DNA from 3 places in the Burkholderia sp. NLJ2 genome. Region 1 is predicted to be linked to each of the others. Evidence: riboswitches for the same ligand, from Rfam matches in the RefSeq annotation. Region 1 holds a riboswitch; each other region holds the start of a gene.
The links. Region 1 has a riboswitch for cobalamin ahead of cobG (precorrin-3B synthase). Riboswitches for the same ligand answer to the same signal wherever they lie in the genome.
Positions count from the first base shown of each region.

Region 2: linked by a shared signal. The riboswitch ahead of R9B84_RS12845 (TonB-dependent receptor domain-containing protein) and the one ahead of cobG (precorrin-3B synthase) in region 1 are both predicted to bind cobalamin.
Region 3: linked by a shared signal. The riboswitch ahead of R9B84_RS36350 (CbtB domain-containing protein) and the one ahead of cobG (precorrin-3B synthase) in region 1 are both predicted to bind cobalamin.

Region 1 covers NZ_CP137808.1:1,877,910-1,884,813, reverse strand. The annotation lists gene R9B84_RS08605 (cobalt-precorrin-6A reductase) at 1-367, opposite strand, end outside; gene R9B84_RS08600 (cobalt-precorrin-5B (C(1))-methyltransferase) at 364-1,452, opposite strand; gene cbiE (precorrin-6y C5,15-methyltransferase (decarboxylating) subunit CbiE) at 1,452-2,705, opposite strand; cobalamin riboswitch at 2,908-3,099, shown strand; gene cobG (precorrin-3B synthase) at 3,234-4,592, shown strand; gene R9B84_RS08585 (precorrin-8X methylmutase) at 4,585-5,211, shown strand; gene R9B84_RS08580 (precorrin-2 C(20)-methyltransferase) at 5,208-5,942, shown strand; gene cobJ (precorrin-3B C(17)-methyltransferase) at 5,939-6,904, shown strand, end outside.
Region 2 covers NZ_CP137808.1:2,791,667-2,798,570, forward strand. The annotation lists gene cobT (nicotinate-nucleotide--dimethylbenzimidazole phosphoribosyltransferase) at 1-133, opposite strand, end outside; gene R9B84_RS12835 (ABC transporter ATP-binding protein) at 186-1,007, opposite strand; gene R9B84_RS12840 (FecCD family ABC transporter permease) at 1,004-2,002, opposite strand; gene R9B84_RS12845 (TonB-dependent receptor domain-containing protein) at 2,042-3,958, opposite strand; cobalamin riboswitch at 4,023-4,276, opposite strand; gene R9B84_RS12850 (ATPase) at 4,431-4,781, shown strand; gene R9B84_RS12855 (cell division protein ZapA) at 4,778-5,092, shown strand; RNA gene ssrS (6S RNA) at 5,174-5,355, shown strand; gene R9B84_RS12865 (EVE domain-containing protein) at 5,427-5,888, shown strand; gene R9B84_RS12870 (SIMPL domain-containing protein) at 6,081-6,821, shown strand.
Region 3 covers NZ_CP137810.1:3,073,396-3,080,299, reverse strand. The annotation lists gene metE (5-methyltetrahydropteroyltriglutamate--homocysteine S-methyltransferase) at 1-2,248, opposite strand, end outside; gene R9B84_RS36360 (LysR family transcriptional regulator) at 2,375-3,283, shown strand; gene R9B84_RS36355 (CbtA family protein) at 3,315-4,037, opposite strand; gene R9B84_RS36350 (CbtB domain-containing protein) at 4,051-4,260, opposite strand; cobalamin riboswitch at 4,294-4,431, opposite strand; gene R9B84_RS36345 (histidine phosphatase family protein) at 4,483-5,070, shown strand; gene R9B84_RS36340 (inorganic phosphate transporter) at 5,251-6,843, shown strand.

The sequences.
Region 1 (6,904 bases):
GCGCGAGCGCGGCCTCGATGCCGGCCCAGTCGTCGACCATCCGCCAGTCGTCGCCGGGTTGCGGCGCCCAAGGCGCGCGGCGCAGCGCCCACAGCGGCACGCCCGCGTCGCGCGTCGCGGCAGCGGCATTCGCGCTGATTTGCGCGGCATACGGATGGGTCGCGTCGATCACGAGGCCGATGCCGGCGCTGCGCAGATACGCGGCCAATCCGGCGGCGCCGCCAAAACCGCCGACGCGCACGTCGCAGCGCAGGTCGTCGGGTACCTTGCCGAGGCCGGCCAGGCTATACACGTGGTGCGGACCGAGTGCGCGCGCGATTTTCAGCGCGTCGCCGGTGCCGCCGAGCAGCAGGATGCGCGTGCTCATCGCGCTTGCCCGACGAAGCGGCCCTGCCGGTCGATCGCGAACATCTCGACGGCGACCGATGGCGGCACGATATCGCGTGCGACGCGCAGCGCCTCCGCGCAGACGAGATCGCCGAGCGGCACGCCGGCGGCCAGCGCGAGCTTCAGCGCTTCCTGGCTCGTGTTCGCGGCGCGCATCGCTGCCTGCAGCGCATCGCTCGCGCCGGCCTCCGCCGCCCACTGCGCGAGCAGCGGCAGGTCGATGCTCGAATGGCGGCTGTGCAGGTCGAGGTGGCCGGCCGCGAGTTTGCTGAGCTTGCCGAAGCCGCCGCACATCGACAGCCGCGCGATCGGTGCGCGCCGCAGGTGCTTGAGCACCGCGCCCGCGAAATCGCCCATCTCGACCAGCGCCATGTCGGGCAGGTGGTAGTGCGCACGCATCGCGTCTTCGCTCGTATTGCCCGTGCACGCGGCGATATGCTGGATGCCGTTTGCGCGCGCGACGTCGATGCCCTGGTGGATCGAAGCGATATACGCCGAGCACGAGAACGGCCGCACGATGCCGGTCGTCCCGAGAATCGACAGCCCGCCGACGATACCCAGGCGCGGGTTCATCGTCTTCAGCGCGAGCGCTTCGCCGCCTTCCACGCCGATCGTCACGTCGAAGCCGCCCATGTAGCCATGCTCGGCCGCCAGCGCGTCGAGGTGCGTCGTCATCATCTGGCGCGGCACCGGGTTGATCGCCGGTTCACCGACCGCCAGCGTCAGCCCCGCACGCGTGACCGTGCCGACGCCCGGCCCCGCGTGAAAACGCACGCCGGGCGCCGCCGCAAGCGCAACGCGCGCGAAGATCAGCGCGCCGTGCGTGACGTCCGGATCGTCGCCGGCATCCTTGATCGTGCCGGCTTCGGCGCCGTCGGCCGTGGTCCGGCAGAACTCGAGCCGCATCATCACGCGCTGCCCCTTCGGCAGCACGATCTCGACGGCATCGTCCGCGTGGCCCGCGAGCAGCAGGCGCGCGGCTGCGAGCGATGTCGCGGTCGCGCAGCTGCCGGTCGTATAGCCGAAGCGCAGCGGAGCGTGCTGTTCGGGGGTTTCGTCGCGCATCACGCGTCCGTTTCGTTCGTCAGGTTCGACGGTCCGGCCATGGCGGCCGCGTCGGGCTTGCGAACATCGTACAGCGTGACCGGCAACGGCTGCCGCCATGTGTCAAAGCGGCCGAGCGGCTCTGCATGCGCGAGCGACACGCGCGTGAGTGTGCCGCCGTGCGCGTCGCGCCATGCGGCAAGCGCCATCTCGCCCTGCAGCGTGACCGCGTTCGCGACCAGCCGGCCGCCAGGCTTCAGCGACGACCAGCACGCGTCGAGCACGCCGGGCGCCGTCGCACCGCCGCCGATGAAGACCGCGTCCGGCGCGGCGAGCCCGGCGAGCGCATCGGGCGCGCGGCCCGCGACGAGTTGCAGGCCCGGCACGCCGAGCGCGTCGCGGTTGTGCTCGATGAAGCGCTGCCGCTCCGCATGCGCTTCGATCGCGATCGCCTGGCATGACGGATGCGCGCGCATCCATTCGATGCCGATCGAGCCGCTGCCGGCGCCGACGTCCCACAGCAGCTCGCCGGGCGCGGGCGCGAGGCGTCCGAGCGTCATCGCGCGCAGGTCGCGCTTGGTGAGCTGGCCGTCGTGGCGGTACGCATCGTCGGGCAAGCCGGGCGTGAGCGCGCGGCGCGGCGCATCCGGGCCGGCCTGGCAGTCGAGCGCGACGAGATTGAGCGCGGCCGTTTCGTCGACGTTCCAGTCTTGCGCGAGGCCGTCGAGGCGCCGCTCGAGCGGGCCGCCCAGATGTTCGAATACGCTGATGCGCGTCGGCCCGAAGCCGCGTGCGGCGAGTTCGGCCGCGACGGCGGCCGGCGTGCGGCCGTCGGCGCTCAGCACGAACAGGCGCCGGCCCGGCAGCAGGTGACGCGCGAGCGTCGCGAGCGGACGGCCGACGAGCGATACCGCACCGACGTCCTGCAGCGCCCAACCGAGGCGCGCGGCCGCGAGCGACAGCGACGACGGCGCGGGCAGTACGCGCCATTCGTCGGGGGAAAGCTGGCGCGCGAGCGTGGCGCCGACGCCGAACAGCATCGGGTCGCCGCTCGCGAGCACGCAGACGGGCGACGGGCGGCGGGCGAGCACGCCCGCGATGTCGAACGGCGACGGCCACGTTTCGCGCGCGGCCGGCAGCCGCGCGGGCAGCATGTCGAGATGCCGCGTCGCGCCGACGACGAGCGTCGCGTCGAGCAACGCGCGCCGCGCGCTGCGGCCGAGCCCCGCGTAACCGTCGTCGCCGATGCCCACTACCGTCAGCCACGCCGTCATGCACCCTTCCCCATCGTTCGATTCCATCGTGTCGCCGCGCAGCCGTAAAAGGGCCGGCGCAGCCGTCCGCATTGCGAAAGACGGCATGGTACCGTGTTCCATCCCGCGTTTCATCTGCCGGCTCGCCGGCGCCGGGCCGTCGTCCGTTTCGCCCGTCGCGAACGGCTTTCCGGTCGCGAACCGCAGTCGAAATCGGGTATCCTACGGCCGTTCGTTCGCCGGTGCCCCTCGGGGCCGAAGAGGGAACACAGGGCGCGCCGCGCGCCGCTGTGGCTGCCCCCGCAACTGTAGACAGCGAGCCGATTTCCCCCCTCACGCCACTGGTTCGACCGGGAAGGCCGGGAGCCGGCGCCGACCTGTCAGCCAGGAGACCTGCCGGCCAGAAAGTGCGTGCGTGCCAGTCGGCGTCGGGCGGGGTGTACCGATGCGTTGGCCGCGGCGCGACACTGTCCCGGTACCCCGTTGAGTTCCGCCCCCGATTCGATTCCTGCGTCGCCTGTCGTGCGCCCTTCGGCCTGCCCGGGGCTCATGCGCGTCGTTGCGGCCGCCGACGGCGGGCTGTGCCGGATCAAGCTGCCGGGCGGCCGGCTCGACGCGGGCCAGGCACGCGCGATCGCCGCCGCCGCGCGCGCATACGGCTCCGGCGCGATCGACGCGACCAATCGTGCGAATCTCCAGCTGCGCGGCATTCGCGACGGCGCGGCCGACGCGCTGACACGCGCGTTGCTCGACGCGGGGCTTGGCCCGCGCGCCGATGCCACCGCGAACTCGACCGCGGATTCAACTGCCAATGCGGCCGCGCTCGCCGCGAGCGACGACGTCCGCAACGTGATGCTCAGCCCGCTCGCCGGGCACGACCCCGCCGCGCTCGTCGACAGCCGCGCGCTCGCCGTTCCGCTGCTCGACATGCTGGCAAGCGAGCCGCGTCGCGGCGAACTGTCGCCGAAATTCTCGATCCAGCTCGACGGCGGCGAATCGGTCGCGGCGCTCGATCATCCGCACGACATCTGGCTTGCCGCATGGCGCCGCGACGACGGCGCGGTGCGCATCGCGGCCGGGCTGGCCGGCTGCCCGCCGATTGCATTCGACGATACGCCTGCTGCGGTCGATGTGTCGCCCGACCAGAGCGTTGCGCTCGTCCGCGGACTGCTGCTTGCGTTCCTCGATCTCGCGCCGGCCGACGTCACGCGGATGCGTGCGCTGCTCGCGACGGCGACGTGCGGCGAACGCGTGTTGCTCGAACGCGCGCAGCACTACCTGCCCTTTCCGCTCGCGGCCGATCCCGCGCTCGCCGGCTGGCGGCGCATGCATTCCGATTCCGCACTGCGTTTCGGCGCGCGTCCGTCGCTCGACGCAGCGCGTTGCAGCATCGGCGCGCAATTCGCGCTCGGGCGGCTCGACGCGACGCAACTGGAACGGCTCGCCGCATTGGCTGAAACAGACGGCGACGGCACGCTGTCGATGACGCCGTGGCAAGGCGTGTTCATCCACGGCGTGTCGCACGCACGCGCACCGGCCACGCTCGATGCGCTCGCATCGCTCGGCCTCGTGTGTACATCGTCGGACCCGCTTGCGACGCTCGTCGCGTGCACCGGCAGCGCGGGCTGCGCGAAAGCGCACGCGGACACGAAACACGACGCGCTCGCGCTTGCCGCGCGCCTCGGCCATCCGGTCGACGTGCACCTGACCGGCTGCGAGCGCCATTGCGCGCTGCCGCATCCCGCGACGCACACGCTCGTCGCGGTTGCGCCCGCGCACTACGACCTTTACCGGCGCGACGCCGCCGCGGGCCTCGGCGCCCCGCTCGCGCGCCATCTGACGATTGACCAGGCCGCGGCCCGCCTCACGGGCGCACGGCATAGCCAGGACACCACCACCGATGCTTGACTACATTCGCGACGGACAGGAAATCTACCGCCAGTCGTTCGCGACGATCCGCGCCGAGGCCGACCTGTCGCAGGTCCCGCCCGATCTCGAGAAACTCGCGGTGCGCGTGATCCACGCGTGCGGGATGGTCGATGTCGTCTACGACCTGCGCTTCTCGGCCGGCGCCGGCACTGCGGGCCGCACGGCGCTCGCGGCCGGCGCGCCGATCCTGTGCGATGCGAAGATGGTTGCCGAAGGCATCACGCGCGCACGGCTGCCGGCGGGCAATCCCGTGATCTGCACGCTCGGCGAGCCGGAGGTGCCCGATCTTGCGCGGCATCTCGGCAACACGCGCTCGGCCGCCGCGCTCGAACTGTGGCGCCCGCATCTCACGGGCAGCGTCGTCGTGATCGGCAACGCGCCGACCGCGCTGTTCCACCTGCTCGACATGATCGATGCCGGCGCGCCGCGCCCCGCGCTGATCCTCGGGTTCCCGGTCGGCTTCATCGGCGCGGCCGAATCGAAGGCGATGCTCGACGCCGACAGCCGCGGCGTGCCGTACGTCGCGCTGCTCGGCCGGCGCGGCGGCAGCGCGATGGCCGCCGCCGCGGTCAACGCGCTCGCGACGGAGGTCGAATGACGACCGCGCGTGGACGCCTGTTCGGGGTCGGCGTCGGCCCCGGCGACCCTGAACTGATGACGATCAAGGCGCTGCGCGTGCTGCAGGCCGCACCCGTGGTCGCGTATTTCGTCGCGAAGGGCAAGAAAGGCAATGCGTACGGCATCGTCGAAGCACACCTGCTCGACACGCAGACGCAACTGCCGCTCGTCTATCCGGTGACGACCGAAGCGCTGCCGCCGCCGCTTTGCTACGAGACGGTGATCGCCGACTTCTACGATACGGCCGCCGAAATCGTCGCGGCACATCTCGACGCGGGCCGCGACGTCGCGGTGATCTGCGAGGGCGATCCGTTCTTCTACGGCTCGTACATGTACCTGCACGACCGCCTCGCGCCGCGCTACGACACCGAGGTCATCCCGGGCGTGTGTTCGATGCTCGGCGGCGCGGCCGTGCTCGGCCAGCCGCTCGTCTATCGCAACCAGAGCCTGTCGGTGCTGTCGGGCGTGCTGCCCGAGCACGAGCTGCGCGCGCGGCTCGCGCAGGCCGACGCGGCCGTCGTGATGAAGCTCGGCCGCAATTTCGACAAGGTGCGGCGCGTGCTCGACGAACTCGGGCTCGCGAAGCGCGCGCTGTACGTCGAGCGCGCGACGATGGCGAGCCAGCGTATCGTGCCGCTCGACGAAGTCGACCCGATGGCGTCGCCGTATTTCTCGCTGCTCGTCGTGCCGGGGGAAAAATGGCAAGGATGACGACTCCGCCTGCGATCGTGATTCTCGGCGCCGGTGCGCTCGACACTGCGCGGCGCATCCAGGCCCGCTACTCGGGCGCCCGCGTGCACGGGCTCGCGTCGCGCGTCGATGCCGACGAGCCATTCGACGAACTCGGCGCACACCTGCGCGAACTGTATGCGCGCGGCTTGCCGATCGTCGCGCTGTGCGCAGCCGGCATCGTGATTCGCTGCCTCGCGCCCGCGCTGGCCGACAAGGGCGTGGAGCCGCCGGTGCTCGCGGTCGCGGAGGACGGTTCGGCCGTCGTGCCGCTGCTCGGCGGGCTGACGGGCGTCAACGTGATCGCGCGCGAACTGGCCGATTGGCTCGGCGTCGCGCCGGCGATCACGACGAGCGGCGAACTGCGCTTCGGCGCGTGCGTGCTCAATCCGCCCGAAGGTTATGCGCTCGCGGATCTCGCGCAGGGCAAGCGTTTCGTGTCCGACCTGCTCGCGGGCGCGTCGACGCGCATCGACGGCGCGGCGCCGTGGCTCGACGATGTCGCGCTGCCGCGCGACGACGCGGCAGCGCATGCGATCCGCGTGACGCCCGATGCCTGGCGCGGCACGCAAGACGAACTCGTGATCCATCCGCGCAGCGTCGTGGTCGGCGTCGATGCGCAAACCGTGCACGCGGACGACGCGCTCGCCGCGCGCATCGAAGCCGCGCTCGACGCACAAGGCCTCGCGCGGCTGGCGCTCGCGGCCATCGTTGCGCCGGCATCGGAGATTGGCGAAGCAGCGCTGGAGGAAACGTCGCAAACGCTCGGCGTGCCGCTGCGCTTCGTCGATGTCGATCCTCACGCGGAAGCCGATGCGGCCACGCTGCTCGGCCGCGCATTGCGCGTCGCGCACACGTTGCGCGCAGCATCGAACGGCCTCGCGTGCGCGGTCGCGTCGCATCCGGTCGATCCCGCCACGCTCGGCCGTGCGCGCGGCCGCCTG
Region 2 (6,904 bases), 910 kb from region 1:
GCAGCGCGATCGCCTCGAGCTGGCCGAGGCTGCCGGGCGGCTTGGTCTTGTGGTCGATCACATGCTGCAGGCGCTTGCGCAGCGCATCGTCGAGCGGCGCGATCGCGGGCGGGAATTGGGTCGGAGTCGTCATCGAAGAACCCTGTCGTTGGCGCGGCCTGCGCCGCGCATCGTAAAGGAAAAGGTCATTGTCGCTCGGGCCACGCAGGCAGCAGCGCGTCGCGGCCATGCTCGCGAATCAGCACGAGCGGATAGCCGAACGCGTCGCTGGCGCGCTCGGGCGTCAGCACGTCGTGCACGGGGCCGGCCCATGCATGACCGCGGCCGTCGAGCAACAGCGCATGCGTCGCGAAACGCCGCGCGAGATTCAGGTCGTGGCACGAGAACAGCACCGTGCGCGGGCCCGCGTCGAGCCACGCGGCCAGCGCGGTCAGGCAGTCGATCTGGTGATGCAGGTCGAGATGCGCGAGCGGCTCGTCGAGCAGCATCAGCGGCGCATCCTGGCACAGCGTCGCGGCCAGCGCGACCCGCTGCCGCTCGCCGCCCGACAGCGACAGCACGTCGCGCGACTCAAGTGCGGCAAGGTCGAACGTCGCGAGCGCATCACGCGCGGCCGCGCGGTCGCCGTCGCGCTCCCAGCCCCAGCCGCCGAGATACGGAAAGCGATTGAGCAGCACCGTGTCGAACACGGTCGCGCTGAATGCATCGTGCAGTTGCTGCGGCATCAGCGCACGGCGCTGCGCGAGCTGCGCAGGCTTCCATGCGACGAGCGGCCGGCCGTCGATCTCGACGCGCCCGCCGGCTGGCGGCTGCAGCCCCGCGAGCGTCGCGAGCAGCGTCGTCTTGCCCGCACCGTTCGGCCCCGCGACGCACCAGATTTCGCCGGGACGGAAGGCCTGCGTGAGACCGTCGAGCAGTGTGCGCGCGCCGGCCTTCAGCGTCAGGTCGACGGTCACGCAGGCCATGTCGTTGCCGGCGGCAGCGGCGTGCTGTGCAGTGCCCGTCATCGCATCGGTCTCCTCAGCAACATCCACAGGAACACCGGCACGCCGATCAACGCGGTCATCACGCCGACCGGCAGTTGCGCGGGCGCGATCGCGGTGCGCGCGAGCAGGTCGGCCGCCATCACGCCGCCGCCGCCCGCAAGCATCGCGGCCGGCAGCAGCATGCGCTGGTCGTTGCCGAACGCGAGCCGCAGCGCGTGCGGCACGACGAGGCCGACGAAGCCGATCGTGCCGGCCGTCGTCACCGCGGCCGCGGCGGCCAGCGACGCGACGAGATAGATCCGCACACGCAGGCGCGCGACGGGCACGCCGAGCGCGAGCGCGGTCGTGTCGCCGCGCAGCAGCACGTTCAATTGCGGCGCAGCCGGCAGCGCAACACATGCGGCCAACAGCAGCGCACCCCATGCGAACCACGGCGCGGTCACGCCGTTCAGGTCGCCCGTCAGCCAGAAGATGATCCCGCGCAGCCGCGCATCGGGCGCGAGCGACAGCAGCAGCGTGACGAGCGCGCCCCACCCTGCCGCGATCACGACACCGGTGAGCAGCAGCCGCGGCGACGCGTCGCGCGAATCGCCGCGCCACAGCTCGCGGCGCGCGAGGCCGAGCACGAGCGCGACCGACACGAGCGAGCCCGCGAACGCCGACGCATCGACGAGCCACCACGCACCGCCCGCGATCATCGCGACGAGCGCGAACCCGGCCGCGCCGCCGGACACGCCGAGCACGTACGGTTCCGCGAGCGGGTTGCGCAGCAGCACCTGCAGCAGCGCACCGGCAAGCGCGAGCAGCGCACCGCATGCGAAACCCGCGAGCGCGCGCGGCAGGCGCAGCGTGCGGACGATGTCGGCGAACAGCGCGTCGCCGCCATGCGGCACGAGCGACGCGAGCGCCTGCCACGGCGACATCGGCACGCTGCCGATCGACAGCGACGCGACGAACAGCAACGCGACCGCAGCGGCCAGCGCGGCCCAGATCGCGGCGGCGCGCGCGGCGCTCATGCCGCGCACGGCCCCGCGCACGACGCGCGGCGCATCCGCTTACTGCTGCTGCCAGCCGAGCGTGACATAGGCACCGCGCTTCGGCGTGTTGTAGGCATATGCAAGCTCGTAGTCCTTGTCGAGCAGGTTGTCGATGCGCGCGCTGACGTACCACGACTTCGTGATGTTGTAGCGCGCGGACAGGTTGACGATCCCGTAGCCGCCGAGCCGCCCGCCGCCCGAATCGTTACGCGCGCCGCTCACGAGCCATTCGCCGCCGACGCGCCACGCGCCGAACGCGCGGTTCACGGCCATCGACGCGAAACGTCGCGCGCGGCGGTCGAGATCCTGATTCTGCGTTTCGTTGACCGGGTTCTGCAACGTGGCGGCAACCCGTACGTCGGTCGCGCCGACATGCCCCTGCCACGACCCTTCGAGCCCCTGCACCTTCGCGCTGCCGACGTTCTGCGCAATATAGTAGAAACCGCTCCCGTCGGGCCGATAGTTGATCAGGTTTGCATAGCGCGTCTGGAACGCGGTGAGCCGCATCACGCCCACTGCATCGGACGCGTACTGCAGCGCGGCCTCGATCGAATGGCTGCGCTCCGGCTGGATCGACGGGTTGCCGGCCATCGGGTAATAGAGGTCGTTGAAGCTCGGCGCGCGGAACGCGTCCGAATAGCTCGCGGTCACCTTCCAGCGATCGGTCAGTTCGAGGCCGTAGCCGAGATAGTAGGAATTGGCGCCGCCGAAGTCCGAGTACTGGTCGCGGCGCAGGTTCGCCTGGAACTGCTGGCGGCCGAAGCGCCCCGAGTAACCGATCCAGCCGGAATTCACGTGACGCTGCGGCGCGGCATACGCATTCGACATGAACTGCTGGTCGAGCCGCTCGTAGCCGGCCTGGATCAGGTGTTCTGGCGCGATGCGGAAGTCGTTTTGCCACGTGTACTGGCGGTTGTCGGTATTGAAGTGATCGGTGTAGACGCCGTTCAACGCCGACTGGCTGCGATCGTTGCCGGTCGAGACGCTCAGGTGAGCGGTCCACCAGTCGGTCAGCTTGCCGTTCGCGAACGCACGCACCTGCTGCACGCGCGAATAGAGGTTGTTCAGGTCGGTCGGCACGCCCCACGCATTGTCGTAGCTGTTGTTGCCGTTCGACTGGAAGTAGCTGACGCCCGCATCCCAGCGGTCGTTGAAGCGGTGGCGCAGCGCCGCGGTGATGCTCTCGTTCAGGTAGCCGTTCGCATTCGGATTCGCGTTCGGCTTCTTCGCCGGGTCGAGCGCGGAAAAACCGTTGTCCTTGTCGCGTGCGATCGACACGCTGAACGTCGTCTTCCCGTCGCTGTCGAGCCGGCCCGATACGCCGACCTGCTGTGTCTGTGTGCCGTAGCTGCCGACGCCGACCGCGAAGTTGAAGCGCGGCGGATGATTGCCGCCGTCCTTCGTGAACACCTGCACGACGCCGCCGATCGCGCCCGAGCCGTACAGCGACGACACGTTGCCGTTGACGATCTCGACGCGCTCGATCTGGTCGAGCGGCAACTGGCTCAGTTGCGCGGCACCGAGACTCGCGGAATCGACCCGCACACCGTCGATCAGCACGAGCGACTGCGTCGACTCCGCGCCGCGCAGGAACATCGTCGCGCTCGCGCCCGGGCCGCCGTTGCGCACGATCTGCGCGCCGGGCGCGAGCGCGAGCAGCGTCGGCAGGTCGGCGCCCGGGTGCGCGGCGATATCCTGCGCGTCGAATACGGTGGTTTGCGGAATCGTGTCGGCCAGCGCCTGCGGCGCGCGCTGCGCCGTGACGACGACCGGTTCGAGCATGGTTGCAGCGGCCGGCTGGGCCGCGGGCACTGTGGACGTTGCCGCGGGTACGGCGGACGCCGCGGAATCGGCATTCGCCGCGGTCTGCGCGGCGGCGGCCAGCGGCAATCCGCAGAGCGCGCCGAGCGCCGTGCGGACGATTGGGGTCAGCATGAAGATAAATCCCGTGAAGCACTGCGCGCCCCGCCTCCCCGCAGGCCACGCGTCACGAAGCCCGTGAGGGCTCCCCGCCTCGGCCGGTATCCGGGCTGGCGGCGTACCGGCTCGCCTTCCCGCGCGATGACGCGCAGTGGCCCGCGCCCGCGTGCGAAACCTGCACGCGGAACGCGCCCGAGCCGGCCTGCGTCACTGGACGCGGCCGCTTACCGTTGCGGGGGCAGCGCAGGTTGGCGGTCTCCTGGCGGAGCCCGCGCCCTGCTTCCCGTTTAACCGCGCGTTCCACGCGCGAGCACCGAGGCGGCGCCAGTTTAGGAGCCGCTCGCGCGAGCGTCAAGGAAGCGTCCGGGCACGCACGGGACGCGCCTATTCGCGGCAAGAAGCGGGGGTGTTACGACTGGAAACGTTACAGATGTCGGATTGCGCGTTATTCCGCGCTAAAATGCTGGGTCTTTAGAGGACGCAGCAAATGCTCAACGAACTCGAAACTTTATCTCAAAATATTGGCCGTCTGATTTCGCTGAACAAGCGCTATCACTCGGAACGGCTCGCGCTCGAGGAGCAGGTCGCGCAATTGCGCGCGGAAGCGGACACGGTCCGTGCGGAACTCGCGCAACTGCGCGACGAACGCAATGCGCTCGCAGCCGAGCGCGACACGCTGTCGGCAAAGATCGACGACGCGCAGGTGAAACTGAACGCGATTCTCGAAAAGCTGCCGCGCTCGAAAAGCGCGGAACAAGCCGACAACCAGCTCGACCTGCTGGATGCGCAGGCGCGTACGGATGGCGATGACGCGGCCAGCCACGGAGAACATGCATGAGCACCAAGCAGATCGAAGTCTCGATTCTCGGTCAGGCCTATCGTCTCGCCTGTTCGGCCGAGACCGAAGCGGCGCTGCTCGAGGCGGTCGCGCGCGTCGACGCCGAAATGTCGAAAATCCGCTCGAACAGCTCGGTACGCGGCACCGATCGCATCGCGGTGATGGCGGCGTTGTCGCTCGCATCGGAATTGCTGCGGCTGCAAACGAGCGTGCGGCACGGTGAAGCATTTCCGGCGGAGGAAATCCGTCGTACAATGCACCAGATGAACGAACAGCTCGGCGCGGTGCTCGCACAGCACGAGACGCAGTAACGTTTTAATCGATGCGTCGATTCTCCTTGATCTCGGCGATCAACGGTGGTCAAATTGGCGCATCGAAACACAGTTCAGTCAGCTTCCCTGCCTGGTTCGCCAAGGTCATATATTCCTTGAACCAATGCCATGTGCACGGTTGCGGAAATTTGTAGCACGGGCGCGCGCGTCACTCTGTCTGATGTACCCGAAGTGCTGCTAACTGCGACCAATTCTGAACCTCAGGTTCAGGATGCCGGCCTAGCGGCCAAGGCGGGGACCTATCCAACGGCATCGGGCAAAGCCCGGTGCCGTTTTCTTTTGTAGCAGCCTCTTTCTGCGTCGATCACGATCCATGCAATACTGGCTGATGAAGTCCGAACCGGACGAAGCAAGCATCGACGATCTCGCCAACGCACCGCAGCGCTCGCTGCCGTGGACCGGCGTGCGCAACTATCAGGCGCGCAATTTCATGCGCGACACGATGAAGATCGGCGATGGCGTGCTGTTCTACCACTCGAGCTGCCCCGAGCCGGGCATCGCAGGCCTCGCCGAAGTGTCGTCGACGCCCTACCCCGATCCCACGCAGTTCGATCCGAAAAGCCCTTATTACGACCCGAAGTCGACGCAGGACGCGCCGCGCTGGCTGCTCGTCGACGTGCGCTATGTGAAAAAGGCGCCGCTCGTGCCGCTCGCCGCACTGCGCGAACACGACGAACTCACCGACATGCGCGTGCTCGCACGCGGCAACCGGCTGTCGATCACGCCAGTCACGCGCGCCGAATGGCGGTTCATCACCGAAAAGCTGATGAAGTAGGCGCACGCAGCAGGCGCGCGCCAAAGGTCAAATCTCGTCAGCACGCGCGGCCGCCACGGAACTCGCGGGTCTTTCGCGCAGCCTAAGCAACCGCTGTCGGCCTATCGGGCCGGCTGTTTTTTTTCGTTGCGCGGTACGCCCGCGTCGTGCACGCGTGATCCGCGTGCGCGCCCTCGCACAAGGAGCCCAACAATGACCAAGAAATCCGCACTCGCGCTGTCGCTCGCCCTCGCCGCCGCCGTTCCCGTCGCGCTGACGCTCGCGTCGCCCGCCGCACACGCGCAGACCGCGAATCCGCACTTTCCGGAACCGGCGGGCGTGCTGTCGCTTTCGTCGCAGGCCAGCGCCGACGTGCCGCAGGACATCATCCACATCACGCTGTTCTACGAACAGCAGGCCAAGGATCCGGGCAGCCTCACGTCCGCACTGAACCAGCGCGCCGATGCCGCGCTGTCGCAGGCGAAGGGCGTCTCGGGCGTCTCCGCACACACGGGCGCATTCTCCGTGTATCCGAGCACCGATCGCGACGGGAAGATCTCCGCATGGCGCGGCCGTACCGAGGTCGCGCTCGAATCGCGCGATTTCGCCGCGGCGTCGAAGCTTGCAGGCCAGCTGTCGAACCTGATGCAGGTCGCGAACGTCGAGTTCTCGCTGTCGCCTGAAGCGCAGCGCACGGCCGAGCAGAAGCTCACAACCGACGCGATCAAGTCGTTCCGCGCCCGCGCGGACGAAGCCGCGAAGGCGTTCGGCTACAGCAGCTATACGATCCGCGATGTCAACGTCGGCAGCGGCCGCAACGTGCAGCCGTACCCGCGCATGATGGCGATGGCCGCGGCGCCGATGGACAGCGCGAAGATGAGCGCACCGATCGCGGTCGAAGGCGGCAAGGCGACCGTGTCGGTCACCGTCAACGGCTCGGTGCAGATGAAGTAACGCGCAACGCGCGGCTGTCAGAAACGCGAAACGCCGGCCCGAAGGCCGGCGTTTTTTATTTGCATGCGTGTTGCCGATGCACG
Region 3 (6,904 bases), on a different replicon from region 1:
TCAGCGCCGGAATGACCTCCGCCCACTGGCGCGTCTTCAGGCCGCAGTCCGGGTTCACCCACAGGCGCTCCGCCGGAATCCGCTCGGCCGCCTTCTTCATCAGGCCGACGATGTGATCCTGCGTCGGGATGTTCGGCGAATGGATGTCGTACACGCCCGGCCCGATCTCGTTCGGATACCTGAAGCTGTCGAATGCGTCGAGCAGCTCCATGTCCGAGCGCGACGTCTCGATCGTGATCACGTCCGCATCCATGTCGGCGATCGACGCGATGATGTCGTTGAACTCCGAATAACACATGTGCGTGTGGATCTGCGTGTCGTCCTGCACGCCGTTCGCCGTGATGCGGAACGATTCGACCGCCCACTTCAGGTACTCGCCCCATTGCGCGCGGCGCAGCGGCAGCCCTTCGCGCAGCGCGGCCTCGTCGATCTGGATCACGCGCACGCCGGCCTTCTCGAGATCGAGCACTTCGTCGCGGATCGCAAGCGCGAGCTGGTAGCACGACACCGAGCGCGGCTGGTCGTCGCGCACGAACGACCAGTTCAGGATCGTCACGGGGCCGGTCAGCATGCCCTTCATCGGCTTGTTCGTCAGCGACTGCGCGTACGTGATCCATTCGACCGTCATCGCCTTCGGGCGGCTGATGTCGCCGAACAGGATCGGCGGCTTCACGCAGCGCGAACCGTACGACTGCACCCAGCCGAACTGGCTGAACGCGTAGCCGTCGAGCTGCTCGCCGAAGTATTCGACCATGTCGTTGCGCTCGGCTTCGCCATGCACGAGCACGTCGAGTTCGAGCGACTCCTGTTCGCGGACGCTGCGTTCGATCTCGGCCTTCATCGCCGTGCGGTAGCCGGCTTCATCCAGCGCACCTGCCTTGAACTGGCTGCGCGCCTGGCGGATTTCGGCGGTCTGCGGGAACGAGCCGATCGTCGTCGTCGGGAAGGCCGGCAGGTTCAATCGCGCCGACTGCTTCGGCGCACGCTGCGTATACGGGCTCACGCGGTTGCCGAGTTGCGCGTCGATGCGCGCGATCGCCGCCTTCACCACCGGGTTGTTCACACGCGGCGAGCGGCCGCGCGAGTCGATCGCGGCGGCGTTCGCGGCAAGCGCGTCGGCCACCTGGTCGCGGCCTTCGTTCAGCGCGGTCGCGAGCACTTTCAACTCGTCGAGCTTCTGCAGCGCGAACGCGAGCCACGAACGGATCTCCGCGTCGAGCTTCTCCTCGCTCGCGAGATCGACCGGCACGTGCAGCAGCGAGCATGACGGCGCAAGCCACAGGCGATCGCCGAGCTGCTTCGCGAGCGGTTCGAGCCAGTCGAGCGTCGCATTCAGGTCCGTCTTCCAGATGTTGCGGCCGTTGATCGCACCAACCGACAACACGCGCTCGGCCGGCAGCTCGCGCACCAGTGCATCGACCTCGTCGCGTGCATTGATCGCGTCGATATGCAGGCCGTCGACGGGCAGCGAGCTCGCGAGCGTCAGGTTGTCCTGGAGCTCGCCAAAGTAGGTGGCGAGCAGCAGCTTGATGCGGCGCGTTTCCAGTGCCGCATACGCGGTGCGGAATGCCTGCCGCCATTCGGCGTCGAGCTCGGTGACGAGGATCGGTTCGTCGATCTGCACCCATTCGACGCCCTGCGCGGTCAGCGTGTCGAGCAGCGCGCCGTACACGGGCAGCAGCTTCGGCAACAGCGCGAGACGATCGGAATCGTCCTTCGCCTTGCCGAGCCACAAGTACGTGACGGGGCCGACGATCACCGGCTTGGCATTCACACCCTGCGCCTTCGCCTCGGCCAGTTGCTGAAGCAGCCGCGACGGGTCGAGCGAGAAGTTCGTGTCCGCATGGAATTCCGGCACGATGTAGTGATAGTTCGTGTCGAACCACTTCGTCATTTCGCCGGCCGAGACACCGCCGCAGCACGCTGCATGCTCTTCCGCCGACTGCGCCGAACGGCCGCGCGCGACGCGGAAATAGTTGTCGAGCACGTCGCCGTGGAAGCCCTGCACGCGCTTCGGCAAGTTGCCGAGCGTGAAGCTCATGTCGAGCACCTGGTCGTAGAACGCGAAATCACCGATCGGCGCGAGATCGAGATCGCGCTGCTCGTTCCAGTGACGCTGGCGCAGCCCGGCGCCGAGCGCCTTCAGCTCGTCGCGCGACGATTCGCCCTTCCAGTAGCGTTCGAGACCGAACTTGAGTTCGCGCTTCGCGCCGATGCGCGGAAAACCGAGGTTGTGTGTCCTGACCATGATGCTGCCGTCCAGATGTAGTGAATGTCCGGCAGCCATGATAGGGATTTCAATACATGAAATAAAATGGCATTATTTCATTCATTCATTAAATCTGTTCATGCATCTGCCAGGTGAGCGATATCCATGCTGGAACGATTCCATCTCGTCGTCATTCGTGAAGTCGAGCGCCAGGGCTCGCTGACCGCGGCCGCCAATGCGCTGCATCTCACGCAATCGGCGCTCAGCCATACCGTCCGGAAAATCGAGCAGCAGCTCGGCACGCCGATCTGGGATCGGGAAGGCCGCGGCCTGCGGCTCACGCAGGGCGGGCAATATCTGCTGAAGCTGGCGAACCGGCTGCTGCCGCAGTTCGAACTCGCCGAGGAGCGGATGAAACAGTACGCGAAGGGCGAGCGCGGCACGCTGCGCATCGGGATGGAATGCCACCCGTGCTACCAGTGGCTGCTGAAGGTCGTGTCGCCGTATCTGTCACGCTGGCCCGACGTCGACGTGGACGTGAAGCAGCGCTTCCAGTTCGGCGGCATCGGCGCGCTGTTCGGCTATGACATCGACGTGCTCGTCACGCCCGATCCGCTGAACAAGCCGGGCCTGCGCTTCGATCCCGTGTTCGACTACGAGCAGGTGCTGGTGGTCGCCGACTCGCACCGGTTCGCGAACGCCGACTACGTGACGCCCGAGCAACTGACCGACGAGATCCTGATCACGTATCCGGTCGAAACTGACCGGCTCGACATCTACAACCAGTTCCTGACGCCGGCCGGCATCATACCGAGGCGGCACAAGTCGATCGAGACGACCGACATCATGCTGCAAATGGTCGCAAGCGGGCGCGGCGTGGCCGCGCTCCCGAGATGGCTCGCCGACGAATACGCGGACCGGATGCCGGTCGTGCCGGTCAAGCTCGGTAAAAAGGGCATCGCGAAGCAGATCTTCCTGGGCATCCGCGAAGCGGACGCGTCGATCGACTATCTGGCCGCGTTCGTCACGCTTGCGCGCGAATCGACGTGGAGCGCGCCGCGCATGCTGCGCTAGGCGCGCTAGGCGTGCTCGTTTGCGATACGCGTCAGGCGGCGCGCATGCCGATGCGTTCGCTGCGCTCGACCCACGCGCCGAACAGCAGGCCGATCGTCGTCCACATGATCGCCTGCATGCCGATGGCCGCGACGCGGAACTTCCACAGCACGGCGGCCGGGAAGCCGGCCGGCACTTCGTTGATCGACGGCAGCCCGAGCTGCACGGCCGCGATGATCGCAATGAACACGAGCCCCGCGACGATCGATGCGTTCCATTGGCCGAGCTTCGCCAGCAGATGGCGACGCACGCTGACCGAGAACACCATCGTCGCGATCGAGATCGCGATCATCAGGAAGAACAGGCCCGTGCGATAGCCGATCGTGTCGGGATCGCCGACCGACGGCGGATTGGCCGGGTACTTGATGTTCGGCACGATCACGAGCGCGACGAACGCCGCGAGCGCGAGCCACGCGGCCAGCGGCCGTGCCGGGAGGCGGCCGCCTCGCCCGTATGCATACGCAAAGACCAGCGCGAACAGCCCGCCGCATGCCGCTCCGTAGGTCACGACACCCGTCAGCAGGCCGAGGCCGGCCTGCGTATCGCGGCTGACCAGTTCGGGCTCCGGTGCCTCGCCTTTGGCGGCATCGCGCTTTTCTTCAAAGGAGATCGCCTGATCGACTTGCGGTTCGCCGGCGATTTTCGCGAAACCGAACGTGAGGAGGCCCGCGGCGATGCCTGCGAGCATCCCGCGCATGAGCAGCTTTCCGACCATCGTGCGCTCCGCGTCAGTGGCAGGGAAAACCAAGCAGATGGCGGCCGTCGTGGACGAATTCGTGCACGACCATACCCGGCACGAGCGACGTCGCGCCTTGTTCCGCGCCGACGAAATAGAGTGCGAGCAGCAGGATCAGGCCGACGAACACGGCCCACGGCAACAGTTCGCGGACGGGGATGGGTGCCGGCACGACAACCGGCTTCAGCACTGCTTCGCTCATGGATGCACCTCAGGGGAATCGCGCCCCGACGAAAGTTGAATGGGTACGAAGGCAGGTCTGGCTTCCGGGATCGGGATTCCCCGGTTACAGTGGCGCGACCGCGCCGGGATTGCACCGGCTTCCGCGTTTCGTGTCGGGCGAATTGTACGCGCGAACGTCCGCGTATTGAAGTGATGGCCCGCGAGCGACCGCGCACCCGCCCCGGCCCCTCCGAACACCGACATGAACATGCATGCCTCGCTGCGCCTGATCGCACACGCTTCGACCCGGGCGATGCGCACCGGTACGTTTCCCGACGATGATCCGCTCGATGCACGCGGGCTCGCCGACGCCACCTCGCTGCGCGATCGTTGGGCGGGCGTCGCCGGCGCGCTCGTGCTGTGCAGCCCCGCATGCTGCGCGCGGCAAACCGCCGATGCGCTAGGGCTACGTGCCGACATTGATGACGCACTGCGCGACATCGACTACGGAAACTGGCACGGCAAGCGGCTGCACGACCTCGCACGCGACCTGCCGGACAAACTGGGTGAATGGATCGACGATCCAGCCGCATCGCCGCACGGCGGCGAATCGTTCGATGCAGCCATGCACCGCGTCGGCGCATGGTTGAACGCGCTGCAGCGCGGCCGCGACATCGTCGCGATCACGCATGCGGCGATCGTTCGCGCGGCCGTCGCACATGCACTGCCGATGGATTCCAACGCTGCGACCCGCGTCGACGTCGCGCCGCTGTCATGCATGACGTTCGTTGCATCGCCGCACGGCTGGACGTTGATCGCGGACGACGATCGGCACGACACCGACGCGTAAGCCCCTGCCGTGTTGTGCTCACTATGTGGAACGCGATGCGAGCCGACGTGTCTCGTCGCGATCGCAAACCGATGCCTGCCTTACATCACTGCAAGACATACCGTTCGTCGTCCCGACTGTCATCAAACTGACTGCTGGCCGAAGCTAGGATCGAACGCGGTTCCCTTACGAGATGCCGTCATGAATCAACCTGCTTCGTCCGCCTCGAACAATCCGAACTCCGTCGAGCGCACCCGGCAAGTCGGCTATGCCGTCTTCCTGCTGGTGCTCGCGATCGGCGCGATCTATATCGCCACGCACCTGATCGACGATCTGTCGCCGGTGCGCGAAGGGTCGCTGTTCCCGTACCTGATGCTCGGCGCGGCACTGCTGATCGCGCTCGGCTTCGAATTCGTCAACGGTTTCCACGACACCGCGAACGCGGTCGCCACCGTGATCTATACGCACTCGCTGACGCCGAACGTCGCGGTGATCTGGTCCGGCATGTGGAACTTCCTCGGCGTGATGGTCTCGAGCGGCGCTGTCGCGTTCGGCATCCTGCAGTTGCTGCCGGTCGAGCTGATCCTGCAGGTCGGCAGCGGCGCGGGCTTCGCGATGGTGTTCGCGCTGCTGATCGCCGCGATCGTGTGGAACCTCGCGACCTGGTATTTCGGGTTGCCGTCGTCGAGCTCGCATACGCTGATCGGATCGATCATCGGCGTCGGGCTGATGAACCAGTTGATGCACGGGCCGTCGGGCACGAGCGGCGTCGACTGGGGCCAGGCGCTCGGCGTCGGCAAGTCGCTGCTGTTGTCGCCGATTGTCGGCTTCCTGTGCGCGTCGCTGCTGCTGCTCGTGCTGAAGGCCGTCGTGCGGATTCCCGAGCTGTACAAGGAGCCGCCGAAGGATCAGCCGCCGCCGTTCTGGATCCGCTGCCTGCTGATCCTGACCTGCACGGGCGTGTCGTTCGCGCACGGCTCGAACGACGGGCAGAAGGGGATGGGCCTCATCATGCTGATCCTGATCGGTACGGTGCCGACCGCGTATGCGCTGAACAAGGCCGTTACGCCGGCCGAATCGCAGACCTTCGTTGCGGTCGCGAACCAGGCAGCCGCGACGTTCGGTAAATACACGAACGGCGTTGCGCCGTCCGCGAACCCGCGCGCCGACGTCGAACGCTACGTGCAGCGCCGCGAGCTGACGCCCGCCGTGCTGCCGGCCGTGCAGCAGTTGTCGACGTCGCTCGCAACCGCGGTCGGCGCGTCGGGCTCGATGGCGGCGGTGCCGCAACGCGACGTCGACAACGTGCGCAACACGATGTATCTGGTGTCCGAAGCAATTCGCCTGATCGAGAAGTCGGGTCAGCCCGCGTTTGCCGCCGACGACAAGCTCGCGATCGACAACTATCGCAAGCAGCTCGATCACGCGACCAAGTTCATTCCGACGTGGGTGAAGGTTGCCGTTGCGATCGCGCTGGGCCTCGGCACGATGGTCGGCTGGAAGCGGATCGTCGTGACCGTCGGCGAGAAAATCGGCAAGCAGCATTTGACGTACGGACAGGGCGCGTCGGCCGAACTCGTCGCGATGCTGACGATCGGCGCCGCCGACGTGTACGGGCTGCCCGTGTCGACGACACACGTGCTGTCGTCGGGCGTCGCGGGCACGATGGCGGCGAACGGGTCCGGGTTGCAATGGAGCACGGTGCGCAGCCTCGTACTCGCATGGGTGCTGACGTTGCCGGCGTCGATCGCACTTGCCGGGGGGCTCTACTGGCTGTTTCGCTCGGTGGCCTGATCGGGGACACGGTGGGTGGCCGGCGGCAGCCGGCCGCCTGCTGTAGCGATTTGACCCTCGC